2 regions of the Novibacillus thermophilus genome follow, and region 2 is predicted to be linked to the other one. Evidence: a T-box and tRNA genes for the amino acid it is inferred to sense, from the RefSeq annotation. Region 2 holds a T-box; the other holds one or more tRNA genes.
The links. A T-box is a leader RNA that pairs with one kind of tRNA and senses whether it is charged. The one in region 2 lies ahead of ileS (isoleucine--tRNA ligase), so its partner is inferred to be a tRNA-Ile.
Positions count from the first base shown of each region.

Region 1: it encodes a tRNA-Ile, which carries the amino acid that the T-box ahead of ileS (isoleucine--tRNA ligase) is inferred to sense. The anticodon was not compared.

Region 1 covers NZ_CP019699.1:151,536-162,582, forward strand. The annotation lists gene gerD (spore germination lipoprotein GerD) at 38-640, opposite strand; gene B0W44_RS00885 (KinB-signaling pathway activation protein) at 804-1,406, shown strand; gene pdaB (polysaccharide deacetylase family sporulation protein PdaB) at 1,487-2,269, opposite strand; gene B0W44_RS00895 (stage II sporulation protein M) at 2,363-2,977, shown strand; gene B0W44_RS00900 (inositol-3-phosphate synthase) at 3,375-4,466, shown strand; gene B0W44_RS00905 (NTP transferase domain-containing protein) at 4,466-5,800, shown strand; rRNA gene B0W44_RS00910 (16S ribosomal RNA) at 6,192-7,751, shown strand; tRNA gene B0W44_RS00915 (tRNA-Ile) at 7,820-7,896, shown strand; tRNA gene B0W44_RS00920 (tRNA-Ala) at 7,914-7,989, shown strand; rRNA gene B0W44_RS00925 (23S ribosomal RNA) at 8,050-11,047, shown strand, end outside.
Region 2 covers NZ_CP019699.1:1,344,820-1,355,866, reverse strand. The annotation lists gene lspA (signal peptidase II) at 1-136, opposite strand, end outside; gene B0W44_RS06770 (TraR/DksA C4-type zinc finger protein) at 213-911, opposite strand; gene ileS (isoleucine--tRNA ligase) at 1,072-3,858, opposite strand; T-box leader at 3,986-4,247, opposite strand; gene B0W44_RS06760 (DivIVA domain-containing protein) at 4,328-4,831, opposite strand; gene B0W44_RS06755 (YlmH family RNA-binding protein) at 4,915-5,703, opposite strand; gene B0W44_RS06750 (YggT family protein) at 5,700-5,981, opposite strand; gene B0W44_RS06745 (cell division protein SepF) at 5,991-6,407, opposite strand; gene B0W44_RS06740 (YggS family pyridoxal phosphate-dependent enzyme) at 6,443-7,138, opposite strand; gene pgeF (peptidoglycan editing factor PgeF) at 7,142-7,948, opposite strand; gene B0W44_RS06730 (YlmC/YmxH family sporulation protein) at 8,032-8,346, opposite strand; gene sigG (RNA polymerase sporulation sigma factor SigG) at 8,437-9,219, opposite strand; gene sigE (RNA polymerase sporulation sigma factor SigE) at 9,360-10,082, opposite strand; gene spoIIGA (sigma-E processing peptidase SpoIIGA) at 10,105-11,013, opposite strand.

The sequences.
Region 1 (11,047 bases), 1.2 Mb from region 2:
GCCCGTGTTGGTACCGTTCCAGTGTAAGACCTTTGCGTTACGATCCGCTACCCCCTCCGCTTTGTCCACTGTCACCTCCTTGTCCTCCTTGATCCTCTTTCTTTAACGCTTCCTCGTTCGCCTTTATCATCAGCTGCATGTACTTTTCTTTAAACACGGGGTTATCGAGGGCTTCCGTCATGATCACCATGAGCTGTTTGCGGTAAGGTTCGGTTTTCATTAAGTCTGTCATCTGTTTCTCAAAGTCCGGGTTTTTCATGACGTCTGTCAACATTTTCTGGTATTCCGGGTCTTTCATTAATTGCTTGATCATTTCTTCGTGTTGTTTCTGAGTGGCTTTGGCAAAATTGGCGGCAACCTTTGGATCTTGAAACATTTTTTGTAGGTTCTTTTCATTTTTTGGGTCACTGATCGCCTTATTGACCGCTTGTGCCATATCCGTGTCCGTCATCATAATTTTCTCTTTGAATTCCGGATCCTTCATCATGTCTTGTATCGTCTTTTTGCCGTCTTCCGTCTTTAAAATGTCGATGACCATTTGTTTAGTTTCCTGGTAATCGGGCGAGCTTTGTGGACGTTCCTGGGGTGTACACGACACGATGAGAAACGTCAAACAGATGGCTACCAGCCACTTCTTCATTGCGATCACCTTTTGCACTGGGTCTTTTGGGATTACTGTTTAATATGACATTGTCAAGGAAAGATCATACTTATTAGAGGGGATTGGGTAGTATTGGCAGGGGGATTTTTGGTAAGATGATTAAAATGGCCGAATAAGGATTGTCAAAGGAGATTCACCAATCATGACCGTCAGAAAATGGGTTTTCCTCTTTTGGACGACCTTGCTCATCGGGGGTGTGGCAGCCCTCGTTACCGGATTCGTTCAGGAGTTCATTTCAGGGGTTAACTACGGAGCAGATTGGGGAACTGAACTGATCTTTAGCGTTTTTGGGAAGCTTTGGGCAGGTGCCATGTTTAGCGTCGTCGCACAATTAGGCTTTTTTGCATTTGTTGTGTTGAACTACCTTTTACTCAGTACATTTAGGCACAGCCGTTTGTACCAAGGTGTGTTGTGGGTGTTGCTGGTGTTTGTATTCGCGGACATGGTATACTTGCGCTACGCCTTTTTTGCCCAAGAAGGCGATACTGTGTTGACGTTTATGTGGTTCCCGTTGTTTATCCTCGCTGTGTCTGCACTCGTGGCCTGGTGGAAATCCCGGGAGACCAATTTCAAGGCGTTTGCCTCTACGATTTTCTTTATGTTTGTGTTTACGGTCATTGAGTTAATCCCTGCCCTGCGGGAAAACAACGTCAACTCTCTATGGTTTATGGTGATTCCATTGCTCGTATGCAATACGTGGCAAATTATGCAGTTACACCGTCTATTGCCGAAAAAACAGAAGTAGGAAGATGGACCTCCCATATGGAGGGATAAAAATAAGGCGGCGATTGGAGATATAGACTTCGCCGCTCACGCTTTCATCACTTACTCGGATTTGGCGTCTTCAACCGGATCCGTCTCAACCGTACTTCCCGCAATAAGTTCAGAAACGGTCACCAGTTTGTACCCTTTGGCGCGCATTTCTTTGACGACACGGGGCAGGGCTTCTGCCGTGTTTTTAGCTGAATCGCTGGCGTGGAATAAAATAATGTCCCCAGGATGGACTTTAGAGACGACGCGATCGACGATTTCATCTGCGCTCTTCCGCATCCAATCAAGGGAGTCGGTGTCCCACTGGATCACCCGGTACCCCATGCTGTCGGCGACTTCCAGGGTACGTTTGTCGAAATCGCCGTTGGGGAGCCTAATCAAGTTGATTTTCTGACCGGTTAACTCGGTCAGAATTTGGTGGGACTTCGTAATTTGGTCCCGCATCCACTTTTCGTCCTGCTCGCTGTAATTTTTGTGTTCATGACCGTGGTTGCCCACTTCGTATCCCATGTCCACAATGCGCTGAACAATGTCGGGATGATTTTCTGCCCACGGTGAAGAGAGGAAGAACGTTGCTTTATCGACGTCGCTTTCCTCTAAGGCGTCCAAGACCGGGCCAGGGATCTCCTCTCCCCAGCTGATGTCAAACGTTAAAGCGGCGACCTTTTGATCGGTTTCAACCGAGTAGTACGCTTGCGGCCCTTCTTCTTGAAGAGAGAAGACGTTGATTTGTTGTTGGTTGGCGTAGTACAGACCGAGTGCGAACAACAGCGCCGTACCGATCACGGCAAACCGCTTGATTTTTTTTCCAGACAGTACCCAAAACACAACTGTCACCTCCCCTTATAGGCTTATCCGCTCCATAGTACAATCTATGCCTGTCTTAAACGGATATGAATCGGGGAATAAGAAGGTGAAGGGGGATGACTCATGCGATCATTTGTCAACATTTTGAAGCAAAACCGGGTATTCCTGTGGATGGCGGCAATACTGCTGTTTGGAAGCAGTGTGTTAGGGTATGTCTTTCACAACGAGGTTCAACCGTTTGTTCAACTTGCGCTGGAACAATTGGAGGAGCTCGCACAATCGCTTCAAATGGAGCCCGGGTATTGGAATGCGTTTAGCACTATTTTTCTCAACAACTTACAGGCGTCGATCGCCATGTTGGCGGCAGGGTTTTTCTTTGGCATTTTTCCTGTCTTCGCGTTAGTATTAAACGGGTTTATGCTCGGCTATGTCTTGTACGAAGCGGCTGAACAGTATGGCATACATCCACTCCTTGTGTTCGTCCAACAAATTCTGCCCCACGGCGTATTGGAATTTCCGGCGATCATTATTGCTGCTGGGTTTGGCCTGAAATTCGGGTGGCTGATTGTGCGCGGAATCGGTTCTATCTGGAGTGAAAAAGCGCGCATCCGTGTCGGTCGGCAGTTCCGCCAGTCGTTTCGTCACATGCCTGTCGTGCTACTCGGGATTGTAGTCTTGCTGTTTTTTGCTGCAGTCATCGAAGCCGGTCTCATCATGTTGGCACAGGTTCACTTTTAAAGCCAGGCACACTTACCCTTAAATGTGGAAAACATTAAGCGGCATCTTTGCATTTCCTTCGACAAGGTGGACTTGCAAAATTTGTGCTGCTGTGTATAATAGATTTTGTTAGCAGCCGTTAAATGTGAGTGCTAATTAATTTACTGAATTATTATACGCGCGTTGTTTGGAAGGGGCTCTTTATTTCTTGTTTCGTTACATGATTTAGGGAGCGTCTTTCTTGTTAGAAATGTGAATAAGCCTTGTGTTCACAATCGCTCCCTTTTCTCAGATGGGAGCTTTTTTAATGCAAAATACAGAAATCACGATAAGGAGGTGATGAGTGTTCTAACGGGAACGTTTACCACTCATTAAGCATCGGAGGTCAAACATCAAAACGAGGAGGAGGTATGAAAATTTGGGTAAAATTAACATCGCGATAGCAGGTGTCGGTAACTGTGCGAGTGCTCTATTACAAGGAATCGAAATGTACAAAGAGATGTCTGACGACCCCATCGGTTTGATGCACTATGATCTAGGGGGGTACAAACCAGGCGACATCAACGTCGTGGCTGCCTTTGACATCGATAAGCGCAAAGTCGGGCGGAAATTAAAAGATGCCCTCTTGGCTCAGCCCAACTGCGCGAAAATGTTTTACGACAACTTGCCCGATTATCCTGTCGAAGTCAAAATGGGACCGGTGTTGGACGGTGTCTCAGAGAAGATGGACGAATACGACGATGAGTACAAGTTTATCGCCGCTGACGAAGAACCTTGCGATGTCGTTCAAGTGTTGAAAGAGAGCGGCGCCGATCTGTTGATCTCTTATTTGCCTGTAGGGTCTGAAGAAGCGGTTCGCTTTTACGCGCAAGCGTGCCTGGATGCCGGAGTGGGCTTTATCAACGCGATGCCGGTTTTCATCGCCTCCGATGAGACATGGGCAAACAAGTTTAAGGAGAAAAACATTCCGATTATCGGAGACGATGTCAAGAGCCAGGTAGGGGCCACGATCGTTCACCGAACGCTGACGAAATTGTTCGAAAACCGAGGCGTTGCGTTGGATCGCACGTATCAATTGAATTTTGGCGGAAACACTGACTTCTTGAACATGCTCAATCAAAACAGACTGAAGTCCAAGAAAAAATCCAAAACGCAGGCTGTACAAGCCGAGCTGAATACGCCGTTGGATGAACATAATATCCACATCGGACCGAGCGACTACATTCCCTGGCTTGAAGACAACAAAATCGCATATATTCGCATGGAAGGTCGGGGCTTCGGTCACGTGCCACTGACGTTGGAAGTCAAACTGTCGGTGCAAGATTCGCCCAACAGTGCCGGGGTTATCATTGATGCTGTCCGCTGTATGAAACTCGCTTTAGATCGGAAGATCGGCGGTCTGTTAACATCGATTTCCGCTTATACGATGAAATCTCCACCAGTCCAATACACAGATACGGAAAGCAAAAAAATGGTGGAAGAATTTATCGAAGGCAGGAGAGAGCGGTAATGCGGGCTGCTATTTTAGCAGCCGGCAGTGGGAGCAGGTTCAGGCGCCACTTCGATGGCCCTAAACCGCTCTTCCCTTTATTGGGGGTCCCTTTGATTGTGCGAAATATCCTCGGTTTACGTGAAGCCGGAGTCCATGAGTTTGTCGTTGTCACGGGGTGCTATGACCGCGAATTGCGTGACTATTTGGGCGACGGCAGCCAGTGGGGAGTCTCCATCCGCTATGTGCACAACTCTCGCTGGCAGTTGGGCAATGGCACGTCAGCCCATACTTTTCAGGAAGTGTATCGTCCTGAAGAAAAATTTGTATTGCTGATGGCAGACCATCTTTACGAACCCGAGGTCTTTCAAGATGTCATCGCCGAGGCTGAACAGCTTGACGAGGGAGACGTGCTGTTGGCTGCGGACCGTAGAGTGAACGACGCGTATCGTCTGGAAGAAAGAACGAAAATTGTGGCGGACGGCGACGTGGCGCGACAGCTTGGGAAAGAGTTGGGTCAATTCGATGCTGTGGACTGTGGTCTGTTACTTTGCACTGGAGCGTTGCTTGAAGCCCTGTCCCAGGCCATCGACCAAGGGCGCTACACACTGACAGACGGAGTTAATATTTTGACCCGCGAAGGTCGTGTGAAACTGCTCTTTGTAGATCGGAACTGGGTGGATGTGGACGATCTGGAAAGTTGCCGGCGCGGCGAAAACATCTTGCTAAAATCGTTAATTCCAGAAAAAGACGGATTTGTGTCCAAACACCTTAACCGCAAAATCTCCCTCAGGATAACCCGTTGGCTTGCCCCGACTCGAGTAACGCCGAATCAGATCAGTTTCTTTTCCTTTCTCATTTGCCTTTTTTCTGCGTTGTGTTTCGGTTTAGGACATCCCTTCGCTGGCGGGATTCTAGCCCAGCTCGGCTGCATACTGGATGGTGTCGACGGAGAAATCGCCCGCCTAAATTACAAGAAGAGCTCCTACGGAGCCCTGTTCGATTCTATTTTGGACCGCTACGCCGACTATTTTATGATCATCGGAATGGGTTACTGGTGGTTCCAGCACAGCGATTACCCGGGATTTGCTTTAATTGTCAGTATGCTCGCTTTAAGTGGACAACCGATGTCTATGCTCATCAAAGAAAAGTACAAAAGTTCAACGGGACAAACTTTTATTCCCGAACGGGACGACGGCATATTTCGCTACGTGCCCGCGAACCGTGACGGTCGGTTGTTTCTCATAATGCTGGGAGGCATTTTCCACTTAATACCCGCCACTTTGATCATACTCGCTATAATTTCCCACGGGCAAACTATCGTTCGGCTCGTATCGCTGAGACGGAAGATGTAATCCAAAGTGGACGTTATCCGACGGCCGTGACTTCAAGGTAACGGTGGTTGCCGCAGTCGCCGGCACCCCGAACACTTTTTTTATGTCATAGCGCAATGACAAAACCTTAATGTAGGTGTTGACTTTAGGCAAAGACTTTGCTAAATTAATTCTTGCCGTTGTCAGAACAACGGCGGTTTCATACGCGAAGACAAATAAAAAAAGTTATTGACATATCGCGCCCTGCGTGATAAGATGTAGGATGTCGCCTTTCAGGCGAGAGCGCGAATGTTCCTTGAAAACTGAACGAACAAGCCAACGCCCCAAGAGCTTGGAACAGCTTGTTTCGTACAAGGAGCCTGTTTGGCTTCTGAAGAAAGTGTTACGCAGCCGAGCTGCGGACAGACCATAATTAATGGAGAGTTTGATCCTGGCTCAGGACGAACGCTGGCGGCGTGCCTAATACATGCAAGTCGTGCGGGTGAAGCCGACCACCCCTTTGGGGGCGGATGGCGGAACCAGCGGCGGACGGGTGAGTAACACGTGGGCAACCTGCCTGCAAGACCGGGATAACTGCGGGAAACCGGAGCTAATACCGGATAAGAGGCTTTTCCGCATGGGGGAGCCTTAAAAGGCGGCGGAAGTCGCCGCTTGCAGATGGGCCCGCGGCGCATTAGCTAGTTGGTGAGGTAAGGGCTCACCAAGGCGACGATGCGTAGCCGACCTGAGAGGGTGACCGGCCACACTGGGACTGAGACACGGCCCAGACTCCTACGGGAGGCAGCAGTAGGGAATTTTCGGCAATGGGGGGAACCCTGACCGAGCAACGCCGCGTGAGCGAGGACGGCCTTCGGGTTGTAAAGCTCTGTCATGTGGGAAGAACGGCTAGGAGAGGGCATGCTCTTAGCGTGACGGTACCACAGGAGGAAGCCCCGGCTAACTACGTGCCAGCAGCCGCGGTAACACGTAGGGGGCGAGCGTTGTCCGGAATTATTGGGCGTAAAGGGCGCGCAGGCGGTCTCTTAAGTCTGATGTGAAAGGCCACGGCTCAACCGTGGGATGGCATTGGAAACTGGGGGACTTGAGTGCAGGAGAGGGGAGCGGAATTCCCGGTGTAGCGGTGAAATGCGTAGAGATCGGGAGGAACACCAGTGGCGAAGGCGGCTCTCTGGCCTGTAACTGACGCTGAGGCGCGAAAGCGTGGGGAGCGAACAGGATTAGATACCCTGGTAGTCCACGCCGTAAACGATGAGTGCTAGGTGTTAGGGGCGTCACGCCCTTAGTGCCGAAGTAAACACATTAAGCACTCCGCCTGGGGAGTACGGCCGCAAGGCTGAAACTCAAAGGAATTGACGGGGGCCCGCACAAGCGGTGGAGCATGTGGTTTAATTCGAAGCAACGCGAAGAACCTTACCAGGGCTTGACATCCTCTGACCCCTCTAGAGATAGAGGTTTCCCTTCGGGGACAGAGAGACAGGTGGTGCATGGTTGTCGTCAGCTCGTGTCGTGAGATGTTGGGTTAAGTCCCGCAACGAGCGCAACCCTTGAGCTTAGTTGCCAGCATTGAGTTGGGCACTCTAAGCTGACTGCCAGTGACAAGCTGGAGGAAGGTGGGGATGACGTCAAATCATCATGCCCCTTATGTCCTGGGCGACACACGTGCTACAATGGCTGGTACAGAGGGCAGCGAAGCGGTGACGCGGAGCCAATCCCTAAAAAGCCAGTCTCAGTTCGGATCGCAGGCTGCAACTCGCCTGCGTGAAGGAGGAATCGCTAGTAATCGCGGATCAGCATGCCGCGGTGAATACGTTCCCGGGCCTTGTACACACCGCCCGTCACACCACGAGAGTCTGTAACACCCGAAGTCGGTGAGGCAACCGTAAGGAGCCAGCCGCCGAAGGTGGGACAGATGATTGGGGTGAAGTCGTAACAAGGTAGCCGTATCGGAAGGTGCGGCTGGATCACCTCCTTTCTACGGAGTAAAAAAAGGCGTTCGGCTTGTTCGTTTAGTTTTGAGGGAGACATTTGTTCCTTCGCATTGGGCCTATAGCTCAGTTGGTTAGAGCGCACGCCTGATAAGCGTGAGGTCGGTGGTTCAAGTCCACCTAGGCCCACCATCACAATACTAGATTGTGGGGCTATAGCTCAGCTGGGAGAGCGCCTGCCTTGCAAGCAGGAGGTCAGCGGTTCGATTCCGCTTAGCTCCACCATTGTTCCTTGAAAACTGGATCGGAAGCATTCACCGGGATGACGAGAGTCATGTCGAGAACGATTAAGCAAGAAAGGGCGCACGGTGGATGCCTAGGCGCCAGGAGCCGACGAAGGACGGGGCGAACACCGAAATGCCTCGGGGAGCCGTAAGCAGGCGTAGATCCGGGGATGTCCGAATGGGGGAACCCGCTCTCTTTCATAGGAGAGCATCCGTTGCTGAATGCATAGGCAGCGGAGGGCAACCAGGGGAACTGAAACATCTTAGTACCCTGAGGAAAAGAAAGCAAGGCGGGCCCTGCGAAAGGGAACCTTTCGTGGGTGCTCAAAGCGATTTCCTGAGTAGCGGCGAGCGAAACGGAAACAGCCCAAACCCGGCACTCAACTGAGATCCACAAGACGCATTTATCATATGCGTAGTGGGTTTGAGTTGAGTGTCGGGGGTTGTGGGGCGTCTCATAAGGAGTGAGAAACGGACGGGATAGCCGAAGCGGCCTGGAACGGCCCATCAGAGAAGGTAAGAATCCTGTAGGCGAAATTCTGTCCGCTCCGAGACGGACCCCGAGTACCGCGGGGCACGGGGAACCCCGTGGGAAGCAGGGAGGCCCACCTCCCAAGGCTAAATACTCCCTGGCGACCGATAGCGCACCAGTACCGTGAGGGAAAGGTGAAAAGCACCCCGGGAGGGGAGTGAAAGAGAACCTGAAACCGTGTGCCTACAAGCAGTCGGAGTCCGGGTAATCTGGATGACGGCGTACCTTTTGTAGAATGGACCGGCGAGTGACGATGCGTAGCGAGGTTAAGCGGGAGACGCGGAGCCGTAGCGAAAGCGAGTCTGAAGAGGGCGATTTTAGTTGCGCGTCGTCGACCCGAAACCGAGTGATCTACCCATGTCCAGGGTGAAGGTCGGGTAACACCGACTGGAGGCCCGCACCCACGTCTGTTGAAAAAGGCGGGGATGAGGGGTGGGTAGGGGTGAAATGCCAATCGAACTCGGAGATAGCTGGTTCTCCCCGAAATAGCTTTAGGGCTAGCCTCAGGGGAAGAATCGCGGAGGTAGAGCACTGATTGCGTGAGGGGCCCTCGACGGGTTACCGATCGCAGTCAAACTCCGAATGCCGTTGATTCGGTTCCTGGGAGTCAGACGTCGGGTGCTAAGATTCGACGTCGAGAGGGGAACAACCCAGACCATCAGCTAAGGTCCCGAAGTATCCGTTAAGTGGGAAAGGATGTGGCGTTGCCGAGACAACCAGGATGTTGGCTTAGAAGCAGCCATCATTGAAAGAGTGCGTAAAAGCTCACTGGTCAAGTGACGTCGCGCCGAAAATGTACCGGGGCTAAACGGATCACCGAAGCTATGGGCGGGACACCGTGGTAGGGGAGCGTACCCAGTGCAGCGAAGGATTTCCGGGAGGGAATGTGGAGCGCTGGGTAGTGAGAATGCCGGTATGAGTAACGATAAGAGGGGTGAGAATCCCCTCCGCCGAAAGCCTAAGGGTTCCTGAGGAAGGTTCGTCCGCTCAGGGTAAGTCGGGACCTAAGCCGAGGCTGAAGAGCGTAGGCGATGGAGAACAGGTGGAGATTCCTGTACCACCGCGTTCCGATTGAGCGAAGGGGGGACGCAGGAGGGCAGGGGAGCAGGCGGATGGATGTGCCTGTCCAAGCGGTGAGAGAGCAGCGCGAGGCAAATCCCGCGTTGCGAGGATCTTGAGCCGTGATGGGGAGTGAAACTTAGAGTAGCGAAGTCCCTGCACCCACACTGACAAGAAAAGCCTCTAGCGAGGAGCGCGGTGCCCGTACCGCAAACCGACACAGGTAGGCGAGGAGAGGATCCTAAGGCGCACGGGAGAACTCTCGTTAAGGAACTCGGCAAAATGGCCCCGTAACTTTGGGAGAAGGGGTGCCCCGTTAGGGTGGCCGAGAGGTTGCCTGAGGGGGCCGCAGTGAAGAGGTCCAAGCGACTGTTTAGCAAAAACACAGGTCTCTGCGAAGCCGCAAGGCGACGTATAGGGGCTGACGCCTGCCCGGTGCTGGAAGGTTAAGGGGAGGACTTAGCGGAAGCGAAGGTCTGAACCGAAGCCCCAGTAAACGGCGGCCGTAACTATAACGGTCCTAAGGTAGCGAAATTCCTTGTCGGGTAAGTTCCGACCCGCACGAAAGGCGTAACGACTTGGACACTGTCTCAACGAGAGGCCCGGTGAAATTGTAGTATGCGTGAAGATGCGCATTACCCACGACAAGACGGAAAGACCCCGTGGAGCTTGACTGCAGCCTGATAGTGGGTTTGGCGATGATGTGTACAGGATAGGTGGGAGCCAGAGAAATCGGTTCGCCAGGATCGAGGGAGGCGCCGGTGGGATACCACCCTCATCATGGTTAAATCCTAACCGACCGCCGTGAGCCGGTGGCGGGACATTGTCAGGTGGGCAGTTTGACTGGGGCGGTCGCCTCCTAAAAGGTAACGGAGGCGCTCGAAGGTTCCCTCAGCGCGGTTGGACATCGCGTGAGGAGTGTAAAGGCAGAAGGGAGCTTGACTGCGAGACTGACAGGTCGAGCAGGGACGAAAGTCGGACTTAGTGATCCGGTGGTTCTGAGTGGAAGGGCCATCGCTCAACGGATAAAAGCTACCCCGGGGATAACAGGCTTATCTCCCCCAAGAGTCCACATCGACGGGGAGGTTTGGCACCTCGATGTCGGCTCATCGCATCCTGGGGCTGAAGCAGGTCCCAAGGGTTGGGCTGTTCGCCCATTAAAGCGGTACGCGAGCTGGGTTCAGAACGTCGTGAGACAGTTCGGTCCCTATCTGTCGTGGGCGCAGGAAATCTGAAGAGGAGCCGTCCTTAGTACGAGAGGACCGGGACGGACACACCGCTGGTGGACCAGTTGTTCTGCCAAGGGCATCGCTGGGTAGCCACGTGTGGCCGGGATAAGCGCTGAAAGCATCTAAGCGTGAAGCCCCCCTCAAGATGAGATTTCCCACCAGGCACTCAGGTGCTTGGGTAAGACCCCTTGGAGAAGACGAGGTGGATCGGTCCGAGGTGTAAGCGTGGTAACACGTTG
Region 2 (11,047 bases):
GGTTGCGGTGCGACGTGATGTGAAAGACTCCTTCGATGAGCGGAATCGTCTCTGACAGCTCCATCGTTTTGACGATCATGTATTTCGTGACCTGGTCGATGACGACGACGATGAGAGCGACAACGTAGTAAATTATCAAACGATTTCCCCCTTAAACACACCTTGCGCTTCGCTTCCACAGCATTGTAGCACAGCGCCAAAAGGGGGACAACTTAAGACCGTTCCGCGTCTTCTTCGGCCTGTAGGCGACGGTAGGCCGCATTCCGCGTCACGTCCGCCCAACCGTCTTTGAGCGACCTGCCGGATGTGTCCGTCGTCGCCACCTCCTCAATGTCTTCTACCGCGCCGCGGCGTTCGTCCGCTTCGTTGCCCAACTCGTTGTAGTGTTCCCCTTCCCGGTAAAAATCCGGCGGATTGGAGGTGCCGTACTGTTCCACCGCTTGCCACGCGTCCTCAGCATCAAAACCGGTAAAATCGCCCGTATCGAATTGGTGCTTCTCAAACGGAGGAGCGAGCACGTCTTCTTCGGCAGGCCGGCGGTCGATCTCATCGCTCCGCGGTTGGTGTTCTGCACAGTATTTGGCTGCCGGATTGGCTTTCAACCGCTCATACGGCACTTCCCGGCCGCATTCAGCACAAACCCCGTAAGTTCCGTCAGCCATTCTGTCTAACGCTTCATCGATCTCGCGAAGACGTTTTTCTCTTTGCTCGCTTAGCGCGATGTCTTTCCCCCGTTCGTACAGCTCCGTTCCCACGTCGGCCGGATGGTTGTCGTATCCCGAGAGCTCCCCGATGGCATCGTTCATGCTGACCGCCAATCCGCCATGTTCACTCTCCTGCAAGCGGGCCTCTAATTCCTGCCGTTCTCGCAACAGCTCTTCCCGGAGTTGTTCTAATTGTTCGCGCTTCACCGTGTCTACATCCTTTCGTGACTTTTTTGTCTGACGTTCCTACACGTCTATTAATCTGTCCGAATTGCCCGCCATTCAATCAAAAAGCCCCTTACCTGTCCACGTTAGACAGGTAAGGGGCTTAAGAAACGCAGAGAGAAAGTCGTGAGTCTTACGGCATTCAGTCGTTCGCCATCGCGTCAGCATAATGTTCCCTCACCGTCGTGGCGCAGCGCCGGCACAAGTCCGGGTACTCTTTGTCTTGCCCCACTTGCGGTGAAATCGTCCAGCACCGCTCGCACTTACTCCCTTCCGCTTTGTGCACTTTCACGTGTAAATCGTCGAACTGAACGGCCCCTTCAGGGGAGGCCACTCCAGGTTCGTGTAACGTCACGTCTGAGACGATCAACCAGTGGTCCAGGCGGTCCACTTGTTTGAGCAACGGGTAAGACGACTCATTCGGAAACAGTTCGACGGATGCGCCGAGGGAGTTTCCGATTAATTTCGCCTGTCGCGCTTCTTCCAGTGCTTTCAACACGTTGTCGCGCAACTCGGACAATTTGTCCCACTTTCGCTCCAGATCCTCATCCAACCGCGCCTCGTCCACTTGCGGGAAGTCTGTGAGCTGAACGCTTACGACGTCCGTCCCCGGAACGTACTGCCACACTTCGTCTGCGGTGTGGGCAAGCACTGGTGCAATCAAGCGGACGAGGGCCGTGAGCACATCGTACAGCACCGTCTGTGTCGCCCGTCTTACGGCTGCGTCACGGTATTCCGTGTATAGGCGGTCTTTGCGAATGTCGAAGTAAAATTGACTCAAAAATACGGTGCAGTAGTTGTGCACAGCCTGATACACATTGTTGAATGCGTACGTGTCGTACGCTTCCCTCACGTGACCGATCAACCGTTGTGTCTTCGCCAACACGTAGCGTTCCAGTTCCTCTAACTCGGCGTACGGCACCCGGTGCCGGGCAGGGTCAAAGTCGTTTAAGTTTCCGAGCAAGAAACGCATCGTGTTGCGAATTTTGCGGTACACCTCCGAAATCTGCTTGAGAATGTCGTCGGAGATGCGCACATCTGCCTGGTAATCAGTGGAGGACACCCACAACCGCAAAATGTCGGCTCCGTACTGCTTCATAATGTCTTGCGGGGCGACAGTGTTCCCGAGGGACTTGGACATTTTCTGCCCCTCGCCGTCAAGGGTAAACCCGTGACTCAACACTTGTTTGTACGGTGCCTGGCCGTACACCGCCACTGACGTGGACAGGGACGAGTTAAACCAGCCGCGGTACTGATCGGACCCTTCCAGGTACAAGTCTGCCGGCCACTTCAAATCTTCCCTCTGTTGCAGAACGGCAACGTGACTGGAGCCCGAGTCAAACCAGACGTCCATCGTGTCCGTTTCTTTCGTGAACGAGTCGTGTCCGCACTTTGTACAAGCGGCACCGTCGGGGAGCAGTTCTTCCTCTGTCTTTTCGTACCAGGCGGAAGACCCTTCCCGGGCGAACAGTTCGGCAATGCGGTCGATCGTCTCGTCGGTGATGAGCTCGTGCCCGCACTGATTGCAGTAAAAAATCGGGAGCGGGACCCCCCATACCCGCTGACGGGAAATGCACCAGTCGCTGCGCTCGGCAATCATGTTGTGCAAGCGCACTTCTCCCCAGTGCGGAATCCACTTCACGTTCTTGATTTCCTCCAACATCTTGTGACGAAACCCGTCGATGGAGGCAAACCACTGCTCGGTCGCCCGGAAGATGACCGGTTGTTTCGTGCGCCAATCGTGGGGGTACTGGTGGGTAATGAATTCCAGCTTTAAGACATAACCTTTCTCATCCAGTTTCGCCGTGATCGGTTTGTTCGCTTTATCGTAAAACAACCCTTCAAAACCAGGCGCGCCCTCTGTAAACACGCCTTTCTCATTGACCGGACACAGGACGCCGAGATTGTACTTCTTCCCCAGTTCAAAGTCTTCCTCCCCGTGTCCGGGCGCCGTGTGCACGCATCCGGTCCCCGAATCGAGGGTGACGTGATCGCCGAAAATAATTGGACTTTCGCGGTCGTACAGTGGGTGGCGGCAAACGACACCGGCCAATTCGCTGCCCTTCCACGTCCGGACGATGTCGTAGTCGGTTATTTCCGCTTTCGCCATCACCTGTTCTACCAGCTCACGGGCCATCACCAGCTGCTCTCCGCCGGCGCGCACTAAAGCGTACGTAAAATCTTCGTGCAAGGCGATGGCGAGGTTCGCCGGGATCGTCCACGGCGTCGTCGTCCAAATGACGACAAACGCATCCCGTTCCGGTACGACGCCGTTTCCGTTTTTGACCGGGAACTTCACGTAAATCGAGGGGGACCGCTTGTCTTTGTACTCAATCTCCGCCTCGGCCAGCGCTGTTTCCGACGAAGGCGACCAGTAGACGGACTTCATGCCGCGGTAAATGTACCCTTTCTTCGCCATCTCTCCGAAGACGCGAATTTGCGCCGCCTCGTATTCCGGCTTTAACGAGATGTACGGGTCCTCCCAATCGCCGCGCACCCCGAGCCGTTTAAACTGTTGCCGCTGAATGTCCAAATACTTCATAGCGTACTCGGCGCACATCTTCCGGAACTCGTTGACGGGTATGTTTTTGCGGTCGAGTTTTTCCTTTTTGATGATCGCCTGCTCAATCGGCAAGCCGTGTGTGTCCCACCCCGGCACGTACGGTGCGTCATACCCTTGCATCGTCCGGAAGCGGACGATCATGTCCTTCAAAATTTTGTTCAACGCGTGGCCGATGTGAATGTCGCCGTTGGCATACGGCGGCCCGTCGTGGAGGACGAACTTCGGTTTGCCCTTCTGCCGCTCTTGCACCTGACGGTAAATGTCGATATCGTCCCACCACTTTTGTATGTCCGGCTCCCGCTTCGGCAATTGGCCGCGCATCGGAAAGTCTGTTTTCGGTAAGTTCAACGTTTTGCCGTAATCCATTCCTCATGACTCCTTAAACGTGTAATCTGTCGTATTCAATCCTTACTACAACTCCACTCTCCGCTCATCCGGTACCGCCTTTCCCGCGCAAAGGACGGGGGCCAACAACTAAAAAACCCTTCTGTCCTTTAGGGACGAGAAGGGAATCCCGCGGTACCACCCTAGATAGCACTTCTGCCGTCATCAAAACAGAAGTACCTCTTTCGCCCTCCGTAACGTGGAGGAAAGACGTTCTACCTTACTGATTCAGAGCGTTTACGCTAAACTCAGAAACGTTCAGGCGACAACTTGCGGGAGATGTTCGGAGATGGCCATACACTGGGCTTTCACCGTCCCCAGCTCGCTTCAAGAAGAGGGCCGTCACCTACTGCCCCGGTCATCGTCTTTAAAGCGTTCAATGTTTGTAAAGAAGTATACTGAATGGCGACAGCCATCGTCAAGTACAAAACGGTCTCCCAAAACCCTTGTCTTAAGAGACCTCTTCCTTTACTTCTTCTATTTCCTCTTCCAGCTCTTTCAATACGTCCCAATCGCTGTTATGTTCCAACATCTCCAGTTGGGCTTCCACCAAGCTGCGAAAGCGCGACTGGTATGTCGCCGCCCTGCGTTTGAGCTCGTCGATTTCGATGGAGATTTTCCTCGCTTTAGCCAAGGCGTCGTTGATAATGCGATCGGCATTTTTTTCTGCCTCTTTTACGATGAGTTGCGCTTCTTTTTTAGCGTTGGCCTTCACTTCTTCGGCTGTCTCTTGTGCCACTAAAATCGATTTGCTCAAACTCTCTTCTATATTGGAGAAGTGGCTCAGCTTTTCCCGCAATTCTTCGTTTTCCTCTTCTACTTTCTTTTTTTCCTTTATGATAAGCTCTAAGTCTTTAATAATTTGATCCAAAAACTCGTTCACTTCTTCTTCGTTATAACCGCGAAAACTGCGACTAAATTGCTTATTATGTATATCCAAAGGCGTTAAGGGCATGGACTGGACACCTCCAAGTATTGTTGCCGTTTTAACGATTTCGACACGAATGAGACAAATTCCTGCTAAGCTGGACCATTCCATTAACGAGTTGGGCTTCCGATTCTCAAGCGCGTGCGTCCCCGCTTTGTTTCACCTTCCACTGCCAAGACACGCACTCTTCCGTAACCGCGCAAGGACAGTGTATCCCCTGGACTGACCGTGGCCGCCGGATTTTGTTCCACCTTCCAGTTTAACTTGCACTTGCCCGACTGGATGAGAGGCACGGTTTTGCTGCGGGAAAGGGGATATGCCGCACTGAGAACCGCGTCTAACCGTCGGGAGGCAACCGAAACCGTACGCTCTTTTAACGATTCTTCCGGCACGGTAAGCTGTTCGCGTTCTATGTCTTCTACAGTCACGCGGACACGGTGCACCTGCTTTAAGTTGAGTCGAATATACATCCCCATCTCGCGCGTCGTCACAACCTGACATCCGTCTTCAACAGTGAGCAAATCTCCGATTTTGTCACGTTCAATGCCTAAATGTAAAAGGGCCCCCAAATAATCTCGGTGGTGAAGCGTGTGAAATGGACTTTTCCCGTGAATCTGCAAAAACCTTAAGTCCATCTCATCCGGCCGCGCTTGCCAGTAATCCGGCGCTATGAAACACCGCTTGTACTCTGCCTGCTCGTACCCGCCGTCGAAAACGCAGCGGACGTCTGCGGAACGCTGTACGAGCGTACGAAGAATCGAACGCTGTCGAGGATTTAAGAAATTCGTCAGTTCAGGTCGTTGGCGGACAGTGACACGTTCGATCAACTCTTCCACACGTTCGATAAATGGCCTTTCGTCTTCGCGAAAGTGCTGCAAAATGGAAGGCTCAGCCTTCATGAACCGATCAACCCCGCAATCCACCGTATGACTGTGATGACACCGAGTTCGAGAAATCGCAAAGCAATCATGGCGACGATAGGTGAAAAGTCGAAAATGCCGATAGGCGGGATCACTCTTCGAAACGGAGCCAGGTACGGTTCCACCACACGTCCGATAACCTCCCCGATGGCAGAATCGCGTCCTCCCACCCAAGACATAATGATGTACGCAAACACGACGTAAAAATAGATGGTAAATAACATTTGAACAGTGTCAATTAACCAGTTGAAAAACATTCCATCACCTCAAGCCCTGTCAACGTCATCCTTGACCATATCCGTGATCGTTCCGTGCACTTCTACGTTATCCGGGGTACACAAAAAAATGTCGTGCCCCAATTTCTGTATATTTCCGTTTACGGCGTACACGGTTCCACTCAAAAAGTCGACCATGCGGACTGCCTGCTCTTTGCGCATCCGCTGTAAGTTGACGACGACCGGCTTGCGGTTACGCAAATGATCGGCAATTTCTTGTGCTTCTTCATACGTTCGCGGTTCAAACAACACCAATTTTACGTTTTTTTGACTGTGTAGTGACACGACGTTTCCACTTTGCCGCCGTTTTCGGTCTTCTCTACGTTCTTCCTGTTCAGGTTCCTCGATTTCCTCGTAAATCTCTTCTTCTTCCTGAAGACCGAAATACCCCATAATGCGGTTGAACATATCCCGTCACTCTCCTTTCCCACTTCAAAAAGTCCTCAGCTTTCACGTCCGACTAACACGGACCCCAACCTGACCATCGTCGCTCCTTCTTCAATGGCGACCGTGTAATCGTTGGACATCCCCATCGACAGTTCCAGCTTTCCAACCTGCGGAAGTTCTAAACGGTAAAGTTGATCCCGCAGTGACCGCAATTCCCTGAACACGGGGCGCACCTCTTCTGGGTTGTCGACAAAAGGAGCCATCGTCATTAACCCTACGATTCGGATGTTCGACATTTCTGCCACTTCTTTTGCAAACTCCACTAATTCTGACGGGGCCAGACCGAATTTGCTCTTCTCCCCCGACACGTTGACTTGCAAAAGACAGTTCACGGTCATGGCGCGTTTTGCCGCACGTTTTTGTATTTCTTTAGCCAGAGAATGGCGGTCTAATGAGTGTATATATGTAAATCGGCCTAAGACGTTCTTCACTTTGTTGCTTTGCAAATGGCCGATGAAATGCCACGTTCCCCTTGACCCGAGCTTGTCGTATTTCGGTACAGCTTCCTGAACGCGGTTTTCGCCGATGTGTTCGATCCCCAAATCGAGGACAGCGCGTGTCGTGTCGATCCCGACGTATTTCGTCACGGCGATGAGCCTGACGTCTTCCGGTCTTCGACCGCTTCTACGGCAGGCGTCGGCGATCGTTGCCTTTACGCGTTCAATGTTGCGAGCAATTGTCTGACTGTCCACGTCTTACGATTCATCCTTTCTGATTCCGATCCAGGCTACCATGCGACCTGCCTTTTCACCGTCTCGCCGGTGGGAGAAAAACAGCCATTCTTCACAACTCGTACAAAAGTTTGTCACGGACATTCGACTGTTTTCGACGCCGGCTTGCCTCAAGATGTCCGCATTCGCCCGTTTTAAATCCAGCATGAACCGTCCATTGTCTTTGGGGTGCACGATGTCGTCGTCCAAGTCAGGGATTTGTTCCTTCAGCGCATCGACTACGCGATCGTCCACTTCGTAACAGCAGGAACCGATGGAAGGGCCAATCGCCACGCGAACGGACCCCGGGTCGGTCCCGAATTCCCGCTTCATCCGTTCCACCATTTCCCGGGCAATCCCGAGAACAGTCCCTCGCCAACCGGCATGGGCGACTCCGACGGCGCCACGATCGGAGTCCCAAAACAAGAGCGGGACACAGTCTGCGTAAAATGCAGTCAAAAGGATATCCCTTTCGTCCGTCACAAGCCCGTCAGCGGCTGGAATAGCCGTTTCGCGCTTGCGATTGCCGGCACCGCGCTCAGCCCGGGTCACCCGCACGACGTTTTTTCCGTGAACTTGCGTTGCACTCGTCCAAGCGTCGAGGGAAAACCCTAGCGCCCGTGCCAGTCTGTCGCGGTTCGGGACGACGGCGCGGGGGTCGTCCTGCTCCCGATGTAACCCGTAGTGCTGTCCTGCGCTCATGCCAGCGGCAAGTGTCGGGGATTCCTTAAGCCAATCCGAAATCACTGTCACAGGTATCCCCTGCACCTTTTCGTAACGAAATGGCTCCACAACCCATCCTCCTTCATTTCATATTACCACAACTCACCCGGTTGACAAATGTCCAAACAAAAAAACCTCTTGTGCAGAGGCTTTCAGTTTTTATGCCCATGTTTCGCCGTGATGACGGAGCGTTGGTAAAGTTTTTCTTCAGGGTCGTAGACGTCGTGGTTTGAAGGGATTCCCTGTAAGCGCACGAGGATGACATCGGAGCCGATCTTTACGATGTTGCGCCAAGGAATGACGTACTCCTCTCCTCCAAACAGACTGAATACTTTCGTAGACGCGGGCACTACGATGGCTTCAACGCGTCCCCGTTCGAGATCCAGCTCTAGATCGTTCACGTGCCCCAACTTTTTCCCGTCGTGAATGTTAACAACGTCTTTCGTTTGCAAGTCTGAAATTTTGATCACCGGATTCCCCCATTCCCGTTCATATGCTTTAGTATGAGTATATGAGACAAACGCCTGGGATGTACTTAAAAAACCGCCAGAGGGCGGCTAAGATGTCTTAATGTTTTTTTGCATTTGTTGGATGGCAGCTTTTTCGAGGCGGGAGACTTGCGCCTGAGAAATGCCGATTTCGTCTGCGACCTCCATCTGCGTTTTGCCGTCAAAAAATCGCATCGATAAAATCAATTTTTCCCTGTCGTTCAACTTGTGCATCGCTTCCCTCAGGGCAATTTCTTCTACCCACTGCACATCTTTGTTGCGTTCGTCACTAATTTGGTCCATCACGTAAATGGGATCTCCCCCGTCGTGGTATATCGGCTCAAACAGTGACACCGGATCTTGAATGGCATCTAGTGCGAACACGACATCTTCTTTCGGGACATTCAACTGTTCGGCAATTTCCTGTACCGTCGGTTCCCGCGAATGTTGGCTGGTCAATGTGTCCCGCACTTGCAAGGCTTTGTAGGCGATGTCCCGAAGAGAGCGCGAGACCCGAATCGGATTGTTGTCCCGAAGATAGCGACGGATCTCCCCAATAATCATCGGAACGGCGTATGTAGAAAATTTCACGTTTTGACTGAGGTCAAAGTTGTCGATCGCTTTCATCAAGCCGATGCACCCGACCTGAAACAGATCGTCCACATATTCGCCCCGGTTGTTGAATCGCTGTATGACACTTAACACTAAACGGAGGTTTCCGTTGACGAGTTTTTCGCGAGCCCATGTTTCTCCTGACTGTAATTTGCGGAAAAGCTCCCGCATTTCCTCGTTTTTCAAAACGGGAAGTTTGGACGTGTCCACCCCGCAGATCTCAACTTTGTTCCGTGTCACGATTCTCCCTCCTAAGGAGCAGCATTACTGAACAGTATCTCCTCGGGAAGGAAAATTATAAGTTCGCCTCCAATATCACACGTCATTGATTTTTTTAAAAAAGGCGAATGATCTTGCAGCAGGAAAATATACTTTAGCAATCACACCATACGGTTGAATTCTCTGCGCAGCCGTTTTAAAATCCGTTTTTCTAAACGCGAGATGTACGATTGTGAAATACCGAGCAGGTCGGCGACGTCTTTTTGTGTCATTTCTTCCCCGCCTTCCAGGCCGAAACGCAGTTTCATGATCGTCCGCTCGCGTTCGTTTAACGTCTCTAACGCCTTCTTTAAAATTTTTTTGTCTACTTCGTCTTCAATGTCGCGGTAAATCGTATCGCTCTCTGTTCCCATCACGTCGGACAACAGTAGCTCATTTCCGTCCAAGTCGATGTTTAGCGGCTCGTCGAAAGAGACTTCGGTCCGTATTTTGTTGTTGCGCCGCAAATACATTAAAATTTCGTTTTCAATGCAGCGCGACGCGTACGTCGCCAACTTGATCTTTTTTTCCGGATCGAACGTGTTCACCGCTTTGATTAAACCGATCGTGCCGATAGAGATCAAGTCTTCAATGTTAATCCCGGTGTTTTCAAACTTGCGAGCAATGTAGACGACGAGGCGCAAATTGCGCTCAATTAACACCGCGCGAACAGCGGCATCTCCTGACGGGAGCTTTTGCAGTAAATGTTCCTCTTCTTGCCTCGTTAAAGGAGGGGGCAGCGCTTCACTGCCGCCAATGTAGTAAATCTCTTCCGTTTTGATTCCCGTTAACAGTAAGAAGCGGTACCACCACAAATAAAAAAACCATTTCCACTTTAAGAACACTTTTATTCCCTCCTCCAATCGTTTAAACCGCTTCATCCACGCACGCCGGGTGTACAATCATTTGGTACGTGCCGTCAGAAGACAGCGGTCCACTGTCCAACCCGATGAGCACATCGTTGACACTAAACGTGCGCCCTTCCCGCACGACCTGAACCTTGTCCGGCTTCAACGCCAAGAGAAAGTCAGTTCCCCGCCTCACACTGCGGTAAGGGATCAGTTTCATCCGGGTCCCCCATTCAGGCGGAAGCCGTGACAAACCCGCGGTCACGTCGCGTTCTTTGACGGCTTTTTTTACGGGTGGGGGCAACAGAGGGGCGATTAATCTGTGTTCCGCTATCATCACCGGCGTCCGCGTGAACGGATCGCGGAGTTGATTGCCCGTGTCGATAAACCCTACCGTGCGTAGTCCTCGTTTCCCGATCTGGATCTCCACGTGTACGAGAAAGTGGTGAATGTCTTGCCTTTCGGCCAAAGATTTAAAGGTGAGTCGGGAGTAGAACCACACCAGCGGGAAAGCGAGGACCACGAACGTCCACGTCACCGGTGTTCCCATCCCACCGGACTGGGTTACCAGTAGACCGTTTAAAGCCTCTTGGTGATCGAGCAAAAAATAGTGTGCCGCGAACATGCCGCCTCCCACCACAAACGACGTGAAATAAAACACGCCCCAGTTGCGCAAAAAGGCAGGCCTACTGCGGTATCCGAACGCGACGAACACCATCAGGCACGACCATAACAATTTGACACCCCACGCAAACACCCACGATGCGACAGGAGCTAACATCATGACGGCATAGCACGCCCCGAGTACGGCGGCTACCGCTAACCGCCAATACGCGGTTTTCTGCTTGCGAATGGCCATCGTCAGCCAGAGGAGCAGAAAGTCCACGCAAAAATTGAGGAGAAAGACCATGTCCGCATACACCGTCATGTCCAAACTCCTCTCAAAAAGTGAAGGTGTAAAC